Regions from separate parts of the Paeniglutamicibacter psychrophenolicus genome, predicted to be linked through region 2. Evidence: predicted binding sites of a transcription regulator. Region 2 holds the regulator's gene; the other holds the start of a gene.
The links. The regulator HrcA, encoded in region 2, represses chaperone genes, less so after heat shock. The targets are predictions, from matches to a motif close to TTNGCACTCGNNNNNNNCGAGTGCNAA.
Positions count from the first base shown of each region.

Region 1: the regulator HrcA is predicted to act here: its motif matches at 1,823-1,849, upstream of groES (co-chaperone GroES).

Region 1 is NZ_JAGIOE010000001.1:2,201,667-2,208,466, forward strand. It holds gene JOF46_RS09990 (TIGR04255 family protein) at 1-128, shown strand, start outside; gene JOF46_RS09995 (helix-turn-helix domain-containing protein) at 137-688, shown strand; gene JOF46_RS10000 (hypothetical protein) at 685-1,623, shown strand; gene JOF46_RS22560 (hypothetical protein) at 1,628-1,750, shown strand; gene groES (co-chaperone GroES) at 1,993-2,289, shown strand; gene groL (chaperonin GroEL) at 2,350-3,963, shown strand; gene JOF46_RS10015 (acyltransferase family protein) at 4,179-6,281, shown strand; gene JOF46_RS10020 (glycoside hydrolase family 10-like protein) at 6,467-6,800, shown strand, end outside.
Region 2 is NZ_JAGIOE010000001.1:3,005,383-3,012,182, forward strand. It holds gene JOF46_RS13640 (glycoside hydrolase family 13 protein) at 1-1,014, shown strand, start outside; gene ppgK (polyphosphate--glucose phosphotransferase) at 1,104-1,868, shown strand; gene JOF46_RS13650 (16S rRNA (uracil(1498)-N(3))-methyltransferase) at 1,999-2,802, opposite strand; gene dnaJ (molecular chaperone DnaJ) at 2,799-3,932, opposite strand; gene hrcA (heat-inducible transcriptional repressor HrcA) at 3,982-4,995, opposite strand; gene JOF46_RS13665 (DUF3097 family protein) at 5,276-6,130, shown strand; gene JOF46_RS13670 (DUF4870 domain-containing protein) at 6,350-6,763, shown strand.

The DNA.
Region 1 (6,800 bases), 800 kb from region 2:
GAAATGTTCTTCCCTTTAGTGTTCCCGATGTATTGGACGCGGTTGGCAAGCTGTCAGACACTGCATACGACTTTTTTAAGTTGGTTGTAACCGACGGATTCATACGAGAGTTTGGTGGTGAGTCGTGACAGTGACAATGACGATGATGACGACAACGACACCGCCCCTAACGACACAGAAGGTCAGTGTTCCATTCGTGCTCGCGTTTGGGGCAGCTCTGGCCGTTTCCTCGGCCTTGTCTCCGACAGCTCCGGTCAGTGATTGGACCGTACTGTGGGTGAACAATGCCTCGATCGGCATGCCTGACCAAGCAATGGAGACCTCAACCGGACAGTCAACTACGACTCAGCCCGTCGCAAGCAGCCTCACCCCCGCTGAAAACATCTCGAAGCTTCGTGTACTTTCCGGTCTGACCGCAGATCAGGTCGGTCGTCTTCTCGGGGTGAGCCGGCGGTCGGTGCAGAACTGGGTGGCAGGCAATGCTATGGCCGCACAGCATGAAGAGCACGTATCCCGGCTCTTGTCGGTCGTTCAAGCGCTTCCAGGTTCGACCGCAGAAGAGCGCAGGAGTGCGCTCCTTGACTCCAGCAATGGGGAGAGCCTGTTCCACAAGCTTCTGGCCCAGCGCGCGGAGGCTAGCAGGGTGCAAGGTCGACCACTTTCGGTGGGAGAGCGGATTTCTTTGTGAAGCAGGGGAACGAAGTTGTCGCTGCTGATTGCGGCAATTTACGACAAGGTGACGTCATCCAGTACTTTTGGCTTGACGCGGCTGGCGATAGCTCGGCACCTAATGGGGTCGCAATTCTCAGCCAAACTTGCGACGTGGTTCAGCCATCGAAAGTTCGTTGTCTCATCGCTCCGGTGATTGAGGCGAATGAAAGTTCCCTTCGAGACGCACGCAAGGGACGCAAACCTTTGCACCTCTTCCTTGAGCCAGAGAATGGAAGCGGCTTACTTCCATGCGTTGCCGATATGGAGCAAGCAACGTCTGTCCTCAAAAGTGACATTGTGGGGAAACCGGTGCTGGCGAGGTACGTGCCGGAGGCGAGCAGTGTTCATGCAGGTAACATTGCGGCTCGCGTTGGTCGGGCATTCAACAGATTCCCATTTCCAGATGAGGTCTATCCATTCTTCAATAAGCTGCGCTCTAACGTGCAAAGCAAATCCGGGACGCTGAGTCCGTTCGGTCAAGTGATTGATCTTGTCTCAGATTTGAGAGTGAGCGCGAATCATTGGACAGACTCGGGTCGGCAATTAAAGCTGTACGTCGTCATCGAGGAGGAACGCTTAATCCCTCGCGATGATTTCGACCCACAGTGGGTGTGGGGAGACGCTCGAGTGCTTGATCTACGGAAATCCGAGGAGCTCGCCTCGTTGAATTTGAGCCGTGTATGTGAGTTGCTTCTGAAGAACGACCGTGGCGATCCAACGACGTTAGCAAATCTCTGGATTCGCCTCGGGTCCTGCATGACCACCGAGCTGCTGCACCCGTATCTCAACGATGAGGTCACCGAATGCTACGTTGAAGTGCTTGCGGACACAGAGATGACGTACAGACAGTACCAGCGGACCGTGAGTCTTGATCTCGAAGTGTTATCGGACTCAAACGTCTCGAAACCCTAGTGAAATGAGCCGTCTCGACGACTGGCTGACCAAGCATGGCGACAGGGAGAAACTGACTTTCGGGGCAATGATGGAATTCGTGCAGGCCAGCGATTCTCGTAGCAAAATTTCGAAACTTTTCGCTTGAATCGGCCTGCTCATCGTCAGTGACGAGATTTCTTGGGAACCCGATGCGCCGAGCGCTTAAAAAACGCCGCAATTAGCACTCGCCTTGACCGAGTGCTAATGGTTGCCTAGAGTCATTCATGGTGCTTGTCGTTCCCGGCAAGCGCTGAAAGCCTGAGGTAATTCACCAGCTGGCACCGCGACGACGGTTGGTACCACCCGAACGGCCCGTAAACCATTGGTAACTCACGCAAAGGAGAGACGATGTCCGTCTCCATTAAGCCTCTCGAGGACCGCATTGTCGTCCAGCCGCTCGAAGCAGAAACCACCACTGCTTCCGGTCTGGTCATCCCTGATTCCGCCAAGGAAAAGCCGCAGGAAGGCAAGGTCGTAGCAGTTGGACCGGGCCGTGTCGATGACAACGGCAACCGCGTTCCGGTAGACGTAGCCGAGGGCGACGTCGTGATCTACTCCAAGTACGGCGGAACCGAAGTCAAGGTCGGCGGTGCAGAGTACCTGGTGCTCTCGGCACGCGACGTCCTGGCCATCGTCGTAAAGTAGTTTTCCTCATAAAGCCCCGGCCCCTGGCCGGGGCTTTATGCAGCTTATAAGGAGCAAGACATGGCAAAGCAGCTAGCTTTCAATGAAGAGGCGCGACGTGCCCTCGAAGCGGGCATCGACAAGCTCGCAAACACCGTCAAGGTGACCCTCGGCCCGCGCGGCCGCAACGTGGTGCTGGCAAAGGCCTGGGGCGCACCGACCATCACCAACGATGGCGTGACCATCGCTCGTGAGATCGAGCTGGAGGATCCGTACGAGAACCTCGGCGCGCAGCTGGCCAAGGAAGTAGCCACCAAGACCAACGACGTGGCAGGCGACGGCACCACCACCGCCACCGTGCTCGCCCAGGCATTCGTCAAGGAGGGCCTGCGCAACGTTGCCGCAGGTGCCGCCCCTGGTGAAATCAAGCGCGGCATCGAGGTAGCCGTCGAGGCTGTCGCCGCACGCCTGGCCGAAAACTCGGTCCCGGTCGAAGGCAAGCAGGTCGCCAATGTGGCAGCCATTTCCGCGCAGAGCGAGGAAATCGGCGAGCTGTTGGCCCAGGCCTTCGAAACCGTGGGCACCGACGGTGTCATCACCATCGAAGAGTCCTCGACCACCGCCACCGAGCTGGTTGTCACCGAGGGCATGCAGTTTGACAAGGGCTACCTGTCCCCGCAGTTCGTCACCGACCCGGAACGCCAGGAGGCAGTCCTTGAGGACGCGCTGATCCTGGTCAACTCCGGCAAGATCTCCACGGTTGCAGAATTCCTGCCGCTGCTGGAAAAGGTGCTGGCAGCAGGCAAGCCGCTGTTCATCATCGCCGAGGACACCGAGGGCGAAGCCCTCTCCACCCTCGTGGTGAACAAGATCCGCGGCACCCTGAACGCCGTGGCCGTCAAGGCCCCGGGCTTCGGCGACCGCCGCAAGGCCATGCTGCAGGACATTGCGATCCTCACCGGTGCACAGGTTGTCTCCCCGGACCTGGGGCTGCAGCTTGACCAGGTCGGGCTCGAGGTGCTGGGAGCGGCTCGCCGCATCACCATCACCAAGGATTCGACCACCATCGTCGACGGTGCCGGCACCGCCGAGGACGTGGCCGACCGAGTTTCGCAGCTGAAGGCCGAACTGACCCGCACCGATTCCGAGTGGGACCGCGAGAAGCTCAACGAGCGCCTCGCCAAGCTCTCGGGCGGCATCGGCGTGATCAAGGTCGGCGCAGCCACCGAGGTCGAGCTGAAGGAACGCAAGGCACGCATCGAAGATGCAGTTTCCTCCACCCGCGCGGCCCTCGAAGAGGGAATCGTTGCAGGCGGCGGCACCGCATTGGTTGACGCCCTTGCCGTGCTGGACACCGACCCGAAGGTGCTCGCCCTGACCGGCGACGCCCTCGCGGGTGTCGGCATTGCCCGCCGGGCACTGGTCCAGCCGCTGCGCTGGATCGCCCAGAACGCCGGCTTCGACGGCTACGTCGTCACCGCCAAGGTCTCCGAATCGCCGGCCAACGAGGGCTTCAACGCCCTGACCGGCGTGTACGAGAACCTGATCGACGCCGGTGTCATCGACCCGGTCAAGGTCACCCGCTCGGCGCTGCGCAACGCGGCATCGATCGCGGCCCTCGTGCTGACCACCGAAACCCTTGTCGCCGAAAAGCCGGCCGGGGAAGCGGACTCGCACGCAGGCCACAAGCACTAACACCGCCCACACGGCAGTGCGTCCACGCGCCGCCGGCACCAGCACTGGCGCCCACACCGGGCGGCAGGGCCGGACGCCGGCGGCGTTTGGCGTCTGGGCCCGGGTGCCGGCAAATCCCCTTCGGTAACGAAACCATAACGGACTTTGCTAGGGTGGGATGTCCATGCCCAACGTTCCGGGCCTGGACACACCGCAAGTTTTTTCAGGATGTACTGATGCCTATCCCCACACCTGCCCCGGTTTCGGCAGTGCGGAGCAACGCACCGGTCACGTACCCCGCCGAACGCTTCAGGCCCGAACTCCAGGGCCTGCGGGCGTTGGCGGTCGTGCTCGTGATGGTCTACCACGTCTGGTTTGGCCGGGTTTCCGGAGGCGTGGACGTCTTTTTGCTGCTCTCCGCGTTCTTCCTCGCCGGCGCTTTCATCCGCAAGGTCGAGACCTCGCGGCCCCTGGCGCTGCTTTCCTACTGGCTCGGCGTCTTTCGCCGGCTACTGCCCGCCGCGGTCCTGGTCCTGCTTTCCGTCATCGCCGCCAGCATCGTGCTGCTGCCCAAGGCTCGCTGGAGCTCGATCATGGAGCAAACCGCCGCCAGCCTCTTCTACCGGCAGAACTGGCAGCTTGCGGCGGACTCGGTGGACTACTACGCCGCGGACCACGCCACGGCCAGCCCGCTGCAGCACTTCTGGTCGCTGTCCATCCAGGGCCAGGTCTTCATCCTGTGGCCGCTGCTGCTCGCCGCGGGCCTGGTCCTGTTCAAGGCCCTGTCCGGCAGGTTCCCCTCGCTGAGCTACCGGAACACCATGGGCATGCTCTTCGGAGCCGTGTTCACCACGTCCCTGGCCTACTCGATCCACATCACCGCAACCGCCCAGGAATGGGCCTACTTCGACACCGGAGCCAGGCTCTGGGAGTTCGCTCTCGGTTCCTTGCTGGCCGTATACCTGCCGCAGCTGCAAAGACTGCCCAAGGCCCTGACCGTGCCGCTGGGCTGGGTGGGCCTGGCCGCGATCCTGGCCTGCGGCATGCTGCTGCAGGTGGAGCACGAGTTCCCCGGTTACCTGGCCCTGTGGCCGACCCTGGCCGCGGCCTTCATCGTCATGGCCCCGAACAACCGCTTCGGGGTGCAACGGGTGCTGGTCCTGGGCCCGCTGGTGAAGCTGGGGGACGTGTCCTATGCGCTGTACCTGTGGCACTGGCCGGTGATGATCTTCTTCCTCGTCGAAACGGGAAACGCGGAGATCTCCTTCGCCACAGGCCTGGGCCTGATGCTGGTTTCCCTGTTGCTGGCCTGGGCCACCACCCGCGTCGTCGAATCCCCGATGCGATCCTGGCAATGGCTCTCGGCCAAGCGCCGGCGCGCGGGCCTGGGCATCGCGGTGCTGCTGTCCCTGGTGCTGCTGCCGCTGACCGGCTGGGAACACCGGGTCGCCGCCGAGGAACTGCGTGCGGCCTCCCAGGCGGAGATCGACAACCCCGGTGCAGCAATCATGGACCCCGGGTTCGGACACGAGCCAAGCTCCGAGGCCGTCACGATCCCGCTGACCAGCAAGCTCGACGAGGAATGGTCGAACTTCGGGGCCGACTGCACCGGCGCATGGGCGCCTGAGACGCCCGAGGTCGAATACTGCCAGCAGGGCGGCAACGAGGACGCGGAAAAGACCATCGTGGTGCTGGGGGACTCGCACGCCCAGCACTGGAGCGGCGCGGTGGATGTGATGGCGCAAAAGCACGGCTGGCGCTGGATCCTGCTGACCAAGCCGTCATGCCGCTTCGGAGGCCCCTCGGACACCCGCGGCGAGGAATGCGGGGCATTCAACAAGGCCGCAGGCAACTACGTGCTGGAACACGAACCCGATGCGGTGCTCACCCTGGGCACCTTCACCGCCCTGGGCGAAGACGCCGAAGGCCGCTCCCCGGCGCAGCAGGAGCGGATCGTGCCCGGCTACGAGGCGGGAATCCGCCCGCTGCTTGAGGCCGGCATCCCGGTGGTGGCGCTGCGCGACACTCCGCGCTTTACCACCCCGGCCCCCGAGTGCGTGGACAGGTTCGGGGCGGAATCGGAGAAATGCAGTGCCCCGGTTTCCGAGCTCATGGCCGCGGCCTCGCCGCTGGAGGACCTGGAAGCCGGCGGCACCCTGGGGGAGAACTTCTCCACCATGGACATGACCGACCAGCTCTGCCCCGAGGGCACCTGCCTCCCGGTCATCGGCAACGTGCTGGTTTACATGGACCAGTCCCACCTGACCAGTACGTATGTCCTCACGACGGCGGTCCAATTCGAGAGGCGATTCCTGGAAGCACTCAGCGGCTCGCACTGATTCCGGGCGCCTGTCCAGGGCCGAAAAAGCACCGTTGGGACGCGCAGGTGCGGCGTGACCAAAGTGCCGTGCAAGCGTGACTCCGAGGGCCTTTTGCGCCGTCCACGAGCGGCGTAGTGTTGCCTCCAAGCGGCCGAACGATCCAGCCCGGCCGTGCCCACTTGCGCACCATCGGAGTCAATGCCATGAAAACGGAAATGGCACCCTTGTCCCTGGCCCTGGCCGGCCCCGTGAGCAGGAGGGCGGTGCTCTCGGCCGCCGTGGCGGTGCTGGGAGGAGCCGTGCTGGGCCCGGGCCTGGTGGCGGCGCCCGCCGCGGCGGCGGTCATCCGCAACCACGTCTACACCATCTCCTCGCGCAACACCTTCACGTCCGCCACCTACCCGCGCACAGAATTCCGCGCCCTGTGGACCGCGAGCGTGGTGAACATCGACTGGCCCTCCAAATCCGGGCTGCCGGTGGCGACCCAACAGGCGGAACTCCGCTCGATCCTGGACCTTGCGGTGTCCCGGAACCTCA
Region 2 (6,800 bases):
GCGCTGTCCAAGGACCTGTCCGAGCCGCTGCCCCCGCAGGCCGAGCTGCGCCGGCTCGAGTCCCTGCACAACGGCTCGAACCCGCTCTGGGACCGCGATGCCGTCCACGGGATCTACGCCGAATGGCGTGCCCTGTTCAACGAATACACCCCGCCGCGCACAGCGGTTGCCGAGGCGTGGGTGGACCCCTCCCGCCGCGCCCGCTATGCCTCCCCCGACGGCCTGGGCCAGGCGTTCAACTTCGATTTGCTGATGGCCGATTTCGAGGCCGACGCCTTCGCCTCGATCGTGACCAAGAACCTTGCCGAGTCCGCCGCCACCGGGGCGTCGTCCACCTGGGTGTTCTCCAACCACGACGTCGTGCGGCACGCCACCCGCTACGGCCTGCCTGCACGGACCGGGGCCGACGGGAACCAGGACGGCAAGGCCTGGCTGCTGGCCGGCGGCCACGAGGCGGAACTGGACCGCGAACTCGGCCTGCGCCGGGCCCGCGCGGCAACCCTGTTCATGCTTGGCCTGCCCGGTTCGGCCTACCTGTACCAGGGCGAGGAACTGGGCCTGCATGAGGTGGCAGGCATCCCCGACGCGGATCGCCAGGACCCGGCCTTCTTCCGCAACGCCGGGGTGGAGGTCGGCCGCGACGGCTGCCGCGTGCCGCTGCCATGGACCCCGGCCGGGGAATCCTTTGGTTTCGGCGACGCGCCGGCGCACCTGCCCCAGCCCGGCTGGTTCGCCGGGCTCGCCGTGTCCGCCCAGGACGCCGCCGGGGATTCCACGCTGAACCTCTACCGCGTGGCGCTGGCCCAGCGCCGCCGTTTGCAGACCGTGGAGGAGCTTGAATGGATCCCCAACGACAACCCCCAGGTGCTCCATTTTGCCCGCCCCAACGGCTGGAACGTCGTGGCCAACTTCGGCGGAACCGCCGTCAAGCTGCCCGCGGGAGATGTGGTCGTGAGCAGCGTTCCGCTGCGCGACGGCAAGTTGCCGGCCAACGCCACGGCCTGGCTGGCCTGACCCCCAACGCATTCGGCGGGCCCGGGACGCACCCCGCATCCCGGGCCCGCCGAAGCCCGACGGCCATCACGACACGAACGGAACCACACGTGGACGCATCCACCCGCCCGGGCCTTCGGCTGGGCATCGACATCGGCGGCACCGCCATCAAGTACGGCGTGGTGGACACCGCCACCGGCTCGCTGGCGGGACCGCTGGAACAGCTGCCCACGCCCGGCACCCCCGCGGCCGTGGCCCGGGCCCTGCGCGAGATCGCGGACGGCATCCAGTCCCGCAAACCGGCCCCGCCGCCGCAATCTCCCGTGGGCGTGGCCTTCCCGGCCATCATCTGCCGGGGCACGGCCCGCTCGGCCGCCAACATCAGCACGCTGTGGCTCGGCCTGGACGTCAACGCGTTTCTGGGCGCAGCCCTGGAGCGCCCTGTGCAGGCCGTGAACGACGCCGACGCGGCGGCTCTCGCCGAGGCGTCGCTAGGCGCCGGGCGGGGCCGGGAGGGAACGGTGCTGCTGCTGACCCTGGGCACCGGAATCGGCTCGGCCTTGGTGGCCGGCGGAAAGCTGGTGCCCAACCTCGAGCTGGGCCATGTGGAGCTCGGCGGGCGGAAGGCAGAAGCCGCAACCTCGGCCGTGGCCCGCGAACGCGAAGGCCTGGACTGGCCCGCGTACGCCGCACGGCTGCAGGACTACCTCGCGCACCTGGAGTTCCTCTTCTCCCCCGAGCTGATCATCCTCGGTGGCGGCATTTCGGTGCGGCACCAGGAATTCCTGCCCCGCCTGCGGCTGGACACTCCGGTGGTGCCGGCCCGGCTGCACAACACCGCCGGGGTGGTGGGGGCCGTCCTGGCCGCCGCGTAGCCGGCCGCTTTCCCGGCACTTTGGCGCCGCGAAAAAAGGGGGTCCCCTTCCGCCGCAGGTCCGTTGGCACGAACCGCCGCGACAAGGGGACCCCTCCTGTTTCCTTTTCTTGGTTGCTTCCCGGGGCTTGCTAGAGCTGGCCGAGCAGGTGGCGCACCAGCACCAGGGCGGCAGGTCCGGCGGTGGAGGCCCGCAGCACGTGGCTGCCCAGCAGCGCGACCTTGGCCCCGGCCGCGGTGAACTTCTGAAGCTCGGCATCGGAGATCCCGCCCTCCGGGCCCACGACCAGCGCGATTTCCGGCCGCACCCCGGCCGCGGTGGACTCTGCCACCGGGTTGGCCTGCAGCCATTGGGTCACCACCGCGGCCAGCGAATCCGTTCCGGCCTCGTGCAGGACAATTACCAGGGTCGGCACCCCGGAAGTGGCGCGCGCGGCGAAGTCCTGGGCCAGCCCGGAGCTGGTGAGCATCGGGCGGACCTCGGGCAGGAAGGTGCGGCGGGACTGCTTCAGCGCCGCGAGCACCGTGGATTCCCACTTGGCCAGGGCCTTGGCAGCCTTGGCCTCGTTCCAGCGCACGATCGCACGGTCCGACTGCCAGGGCCGCACCGCGTCGATGCCCAGCTCGACCGCGGACTCCACGGCCTGCAGGTCGCGGTCACCCTTGGCCAGGGCCTGGATGAGCGTGATCCCCACCGGTGCGGCGGCCTCGACCTCCAGGGCGCGCACGATCGCATCGAGCGCGGACTTCTGCGTGTCGGTGACCTCGGCGACGGCCCGCACGCCGGACCCGTCGACCAGGTCGATCATTTCCCCGGCACGCACGCGCTTGACCGTCACCGCGTGGTGGCCCTCGGGCCCGTCCAGGTGCAGTTCGGTGCCCGTGCGCGCGCCGGCGAGTTCACCGGCGGGAAGGAAGAAGCACTGGTTGCTCATGCGCCCAGGTTGCCCAGCTTCCCGCGCAGGCGGGAGAACATTCCGCCGCTGTTTTCCATGCGTCCCTCGGCGAATTCCTCGCCGCGGAGCTTGGCCAGCTGTTCGAGCAGCTCGCGCTGTGCGGCGTCGACCTTGGTGGGGGTCTCGACGTGCAGGTGCACGATGATGTCCCCGCGCTTGCCGCCGCGCAGCCGCGGGACCCCGAGCCCGGCCAGGCGCACGGTGTCGCCCGACTGGGCGCCGGATTCGACCTCGATGACCTGGGGACCGTCGAAGGTCTCCAGGTCCAGGTCCGCGCCCAGTGCCGCGGCGGTCATCGGAACGTTCATGCGGGCGTGCAGGTCGACGCCGTCGCGTTCGAAGATCTTGTGCCGGCGCACCTCGATTTCGACGTACAGATCCCCGTTGGGACCGCCGCCGGGTCCTGCCTCGCCCTGGTTGGCCAGGTGGATGCGGGTTCCGCTGGCCACGCCGGCGGGAACCTTCAGCTGTTTGGAGATGCGTTCGCGGACCCGGCCCTGGCCGTTGCAGTCGATGCAGGGGTCCGGGATGGTGGTGCCGAAGCCGCGGCAGGCGGCACAGGTCTCCACCGTCATCATCTGGCCCAGGAAGGAGCGCACCGGGCGCTGGATCTGGCCGGCGCCGTGGCAGATGGTGCAGGTGACCGGGGAGGTGCCCGGGCGGCAGCAGCTGCCCTCGCAGGTGGAGCAGGTGACTGCCGTTTCCATCTCCAGCGGGTAGACCGTCCCGGCGACGGCGTCGCCCAGGTCGATGGTGGCGGTGATCAGCGCGTCGCGGCCGCGCTGGGTGCGCGAGGCCGGGCCCTGGGCCCCGCCGCCGCCGCCGAAGAACTGCTCGAAGATGTCCCCGAACCCTCCGCCGAAGCCGCCGCCCCCGCCGAAACCGGTCTGGCCGTTGCCGTTTTCGTTGCCGGTGGCGTCGTAGTTGGCGCGCTTGTCCGCATCCGAGAGCACCTCGTAGGCGCGGGTGACCAGCTTGAACTTTTCGCTTGCGTCGTCCCCGGGGTTCACATCCGGGTGCAGCTTGCGGGCCAGCTTGCGGTAGGCCTTCTTGATTTCCTCGCCGGTGGCGTCCTTGCTGACGCCCAGGACTTCGTAATGGGTGCTCACAGTGCTCGCTGTGTCCTTTCGTACTTCAAAAAATTGCTTTCGACCCGCATCAGCCGGCCAGGATTCGTGAAAGATATCGGGCGACGGCGCGCACGGCGGCCATCGAGGTCGGGTAGTTCATCCGGGTGGGGCCAAGCACGCCGATCATGGCCTGCTCGCCGGGACCGTAGCCGGTGGCGACGACCGAGGCCTCGGTCAGGGCCCCGTACTGGTTCTCGGCCCCGATGCCCACGGCAATGCCATGGGCATCCTGCTCCAGCTCGGAGAAGAGGCGCAAGAGCACCACCTGCTCCTCCAGGGCCTCGAGCACCGGGGTGATGCTCAGCGGGAAATCCATATTGGCGCGTGCCAGGTTCGCGGTGCCCGCGGTGAGGATCCTGTCCACCGCGGAATTGCGGGCCAGCGCGCCCAGGGCCTCGCTGACCGCGCGCACCGCCGGAGCCAGGCGCGGCTCCACGAGATCCGGAATGCCCAGCGCAAGCCGGGCGACCTCGGCGATCGGCTTTGCATCGAGCGCCGAGAGCAGCACCTGGCGCAACCGGCCCAGGTCCTCCTCGCCCACGGCACCGGGCAGCAGGATCACGCGCTGCTCGACCTTGCCGCTGGAGGCGATGAGCACCACCAGGGTCTGCCCGGCGCCCAGCCCGACCAACTCGATGTGGCGCACGGTGGCGTTGGAGAAGTGCGGGACCTGGATCAGGGCGACCTGCCGGGTGATGCTGGCCAGCAGCCGCACGGTGTTCTCCAACACGTCGTTCACGTCGTGGGAACCCTCGAGCAGCGCGGCAATGGCGCGGCGTTCGGCGGCCGAGAGCGGCTTGATGTCCCCGATCTGGTCGACGAAGTGCCGGTAGCCCTTTTCCGTGGGGATCCGCCCCGAGGAGGTGTGCGGGGCCACGATGAGCCCCTCTTCCTCCAGGGAGGCCATGTCGTTGCGGATGGTTGCCGCCGACACGCCCAGGTTGTGGCGATCGAGCAGGGCACGCGAACCGACGGGCTCGCGCGACTGCACATAGTCTTCAACAATGGCTCGAAGGACCTCGAGCCGACGCGGTTCGGTCATTCTCACCTCTCCTGACAAGCCGGTTCACCATGGTCAAGGGATGGCATTGCACACGCCCCGGCCGGACTCCGGGGTTCGGCGGCGCGCATTGGCACTCGACACGTTCAACTGCTAAGTCTAATACGTTCCGAACCTCTTGTTAGCATGGTTTGGTCCTTGGCCGCGATGCCGCGTTCGACACACCCGCCGATTGCACCACACCCATGGCTCCGGCCCCGGGGTCGGTGCCCGTGCGCGCAGCGGCCCAAGGACCTGTGAACCCATAGGTGAAAGTGACACGATGAGCTACCACGGCTGGGGCGCCCAGGACATCAGCGCCCCCAAGAAACGCGCATTGCGCAAGGTCCCGCTCGCCCTGGGCCTGCTGCTCGAGGACGTCGAGAGCGGCTGGGTCGGCGAGGTCGTGCGAAGCGAAAAATCCGGCGGCATGCGCGTGCTGGTCCTCGAGGACCGACATGGCCGCACCAAGTCCTTCCGTGCCGGCTTCGGCTTCCTACTCGAGGGCGAACCGGTGGAGATCATCGAGCCTGCCGCGGCTCCCGCAGCCCCCCTGGGCACCGCCCGCAGCGCCTCGGGCTCGCGCATGGTCACCGACCTGAAGGCCCGCACCGCCCGGGCCAGCCGCATCTGGGTCGAAGGCAAGCACGATGCGCAGCTGGTCGAGAAGGTCTGGGGCCACGACCTGCGGGTCGAGGGCATCGTGGTCGAACCGCTGCACGGCGTCGACGACCTGGCCGGCGCCATCCGCGCCTTTGCCCCCTCCCCGCAGCGCAAGCTCGGCGTCCTGGTCGACCACCTGCTCCCGGGAACCAAGGAGGCGAAGATCGCCGCCGAGGCCATGCGGGTTCCGGGTGCCGCGGGAAACGTGTTGATCGTCGGACACCCGTACGTCGATGTGTGGCAGGCCATCAGGCCTTCCGTGCTGAAGATCCGTGCCTGGCCGGTGGTCCCGCGCGGAACGGATTGGAAGACCGGCATCCTCAAGGGACTGGGCTGGCCGCACGCCGAGCAGGTCGATGTGGCCCAGGGCTGGGAACGCATCCTGGGGCAGGTGCGCTCCTATGCCGACCTGGAGCCCTCGCTGCTGGGCCGGGTCGAGGAAGTCATCGACTTCCTCACCGCCGGGGACCACTGACCGGCCCCCTTCAGAACACCGGCCGGGTCCGCGGGTGAGGTTCCTCACCCGCGGACCCGTGAACGGGCACGTGGGGCCGCGATGATGGTTACGAATCAACAACAAAGGCGGCGCGCCACCCCGAATGCGGGCCAAAAGGCATTTCGCGTTCATCGGAGATCCCGGATTGAGGATAAACTGGCCAACGGTTCAGCCAACGCAACGAAGAGGACATCAGCAGTGGTAAACGAGGCACGAAATGCACCCGGTGGCGACAGCCAGCCGGATCGATTCGAAGGTTCCTCGGCCGCACCCCTGCCCCTGACACCTTCCGAGGACCGGCAATGGGCCATGATCGCCCACTTCGGCGCGATCCTGGGATGCATTCCCTCGTTGATCATCTACGCGGTCTTCCGCGCCCGCGGCCCGTTCACCGCCCAGGAATCCAAGGAAGCGCTGAACTTCACCTTCCCGTTGACCGTCCTGGCGATCGTGCTGCACCTGTTCTCGCTGATCCCCGGCATCGGATGGATCTTCGCGATCCTGGTCGTGGCCATCTGGCTCTTCCTGACCGTCAGCGGCGTGCGCGCCGGCATCAACGCGAACAAGTCACGTCCCTACCGCTACGGCCTGAACCTGCGCCTCTTCCGCTAAACCGGAACAACACCACCACCCGGCAAATGCGAAAGAC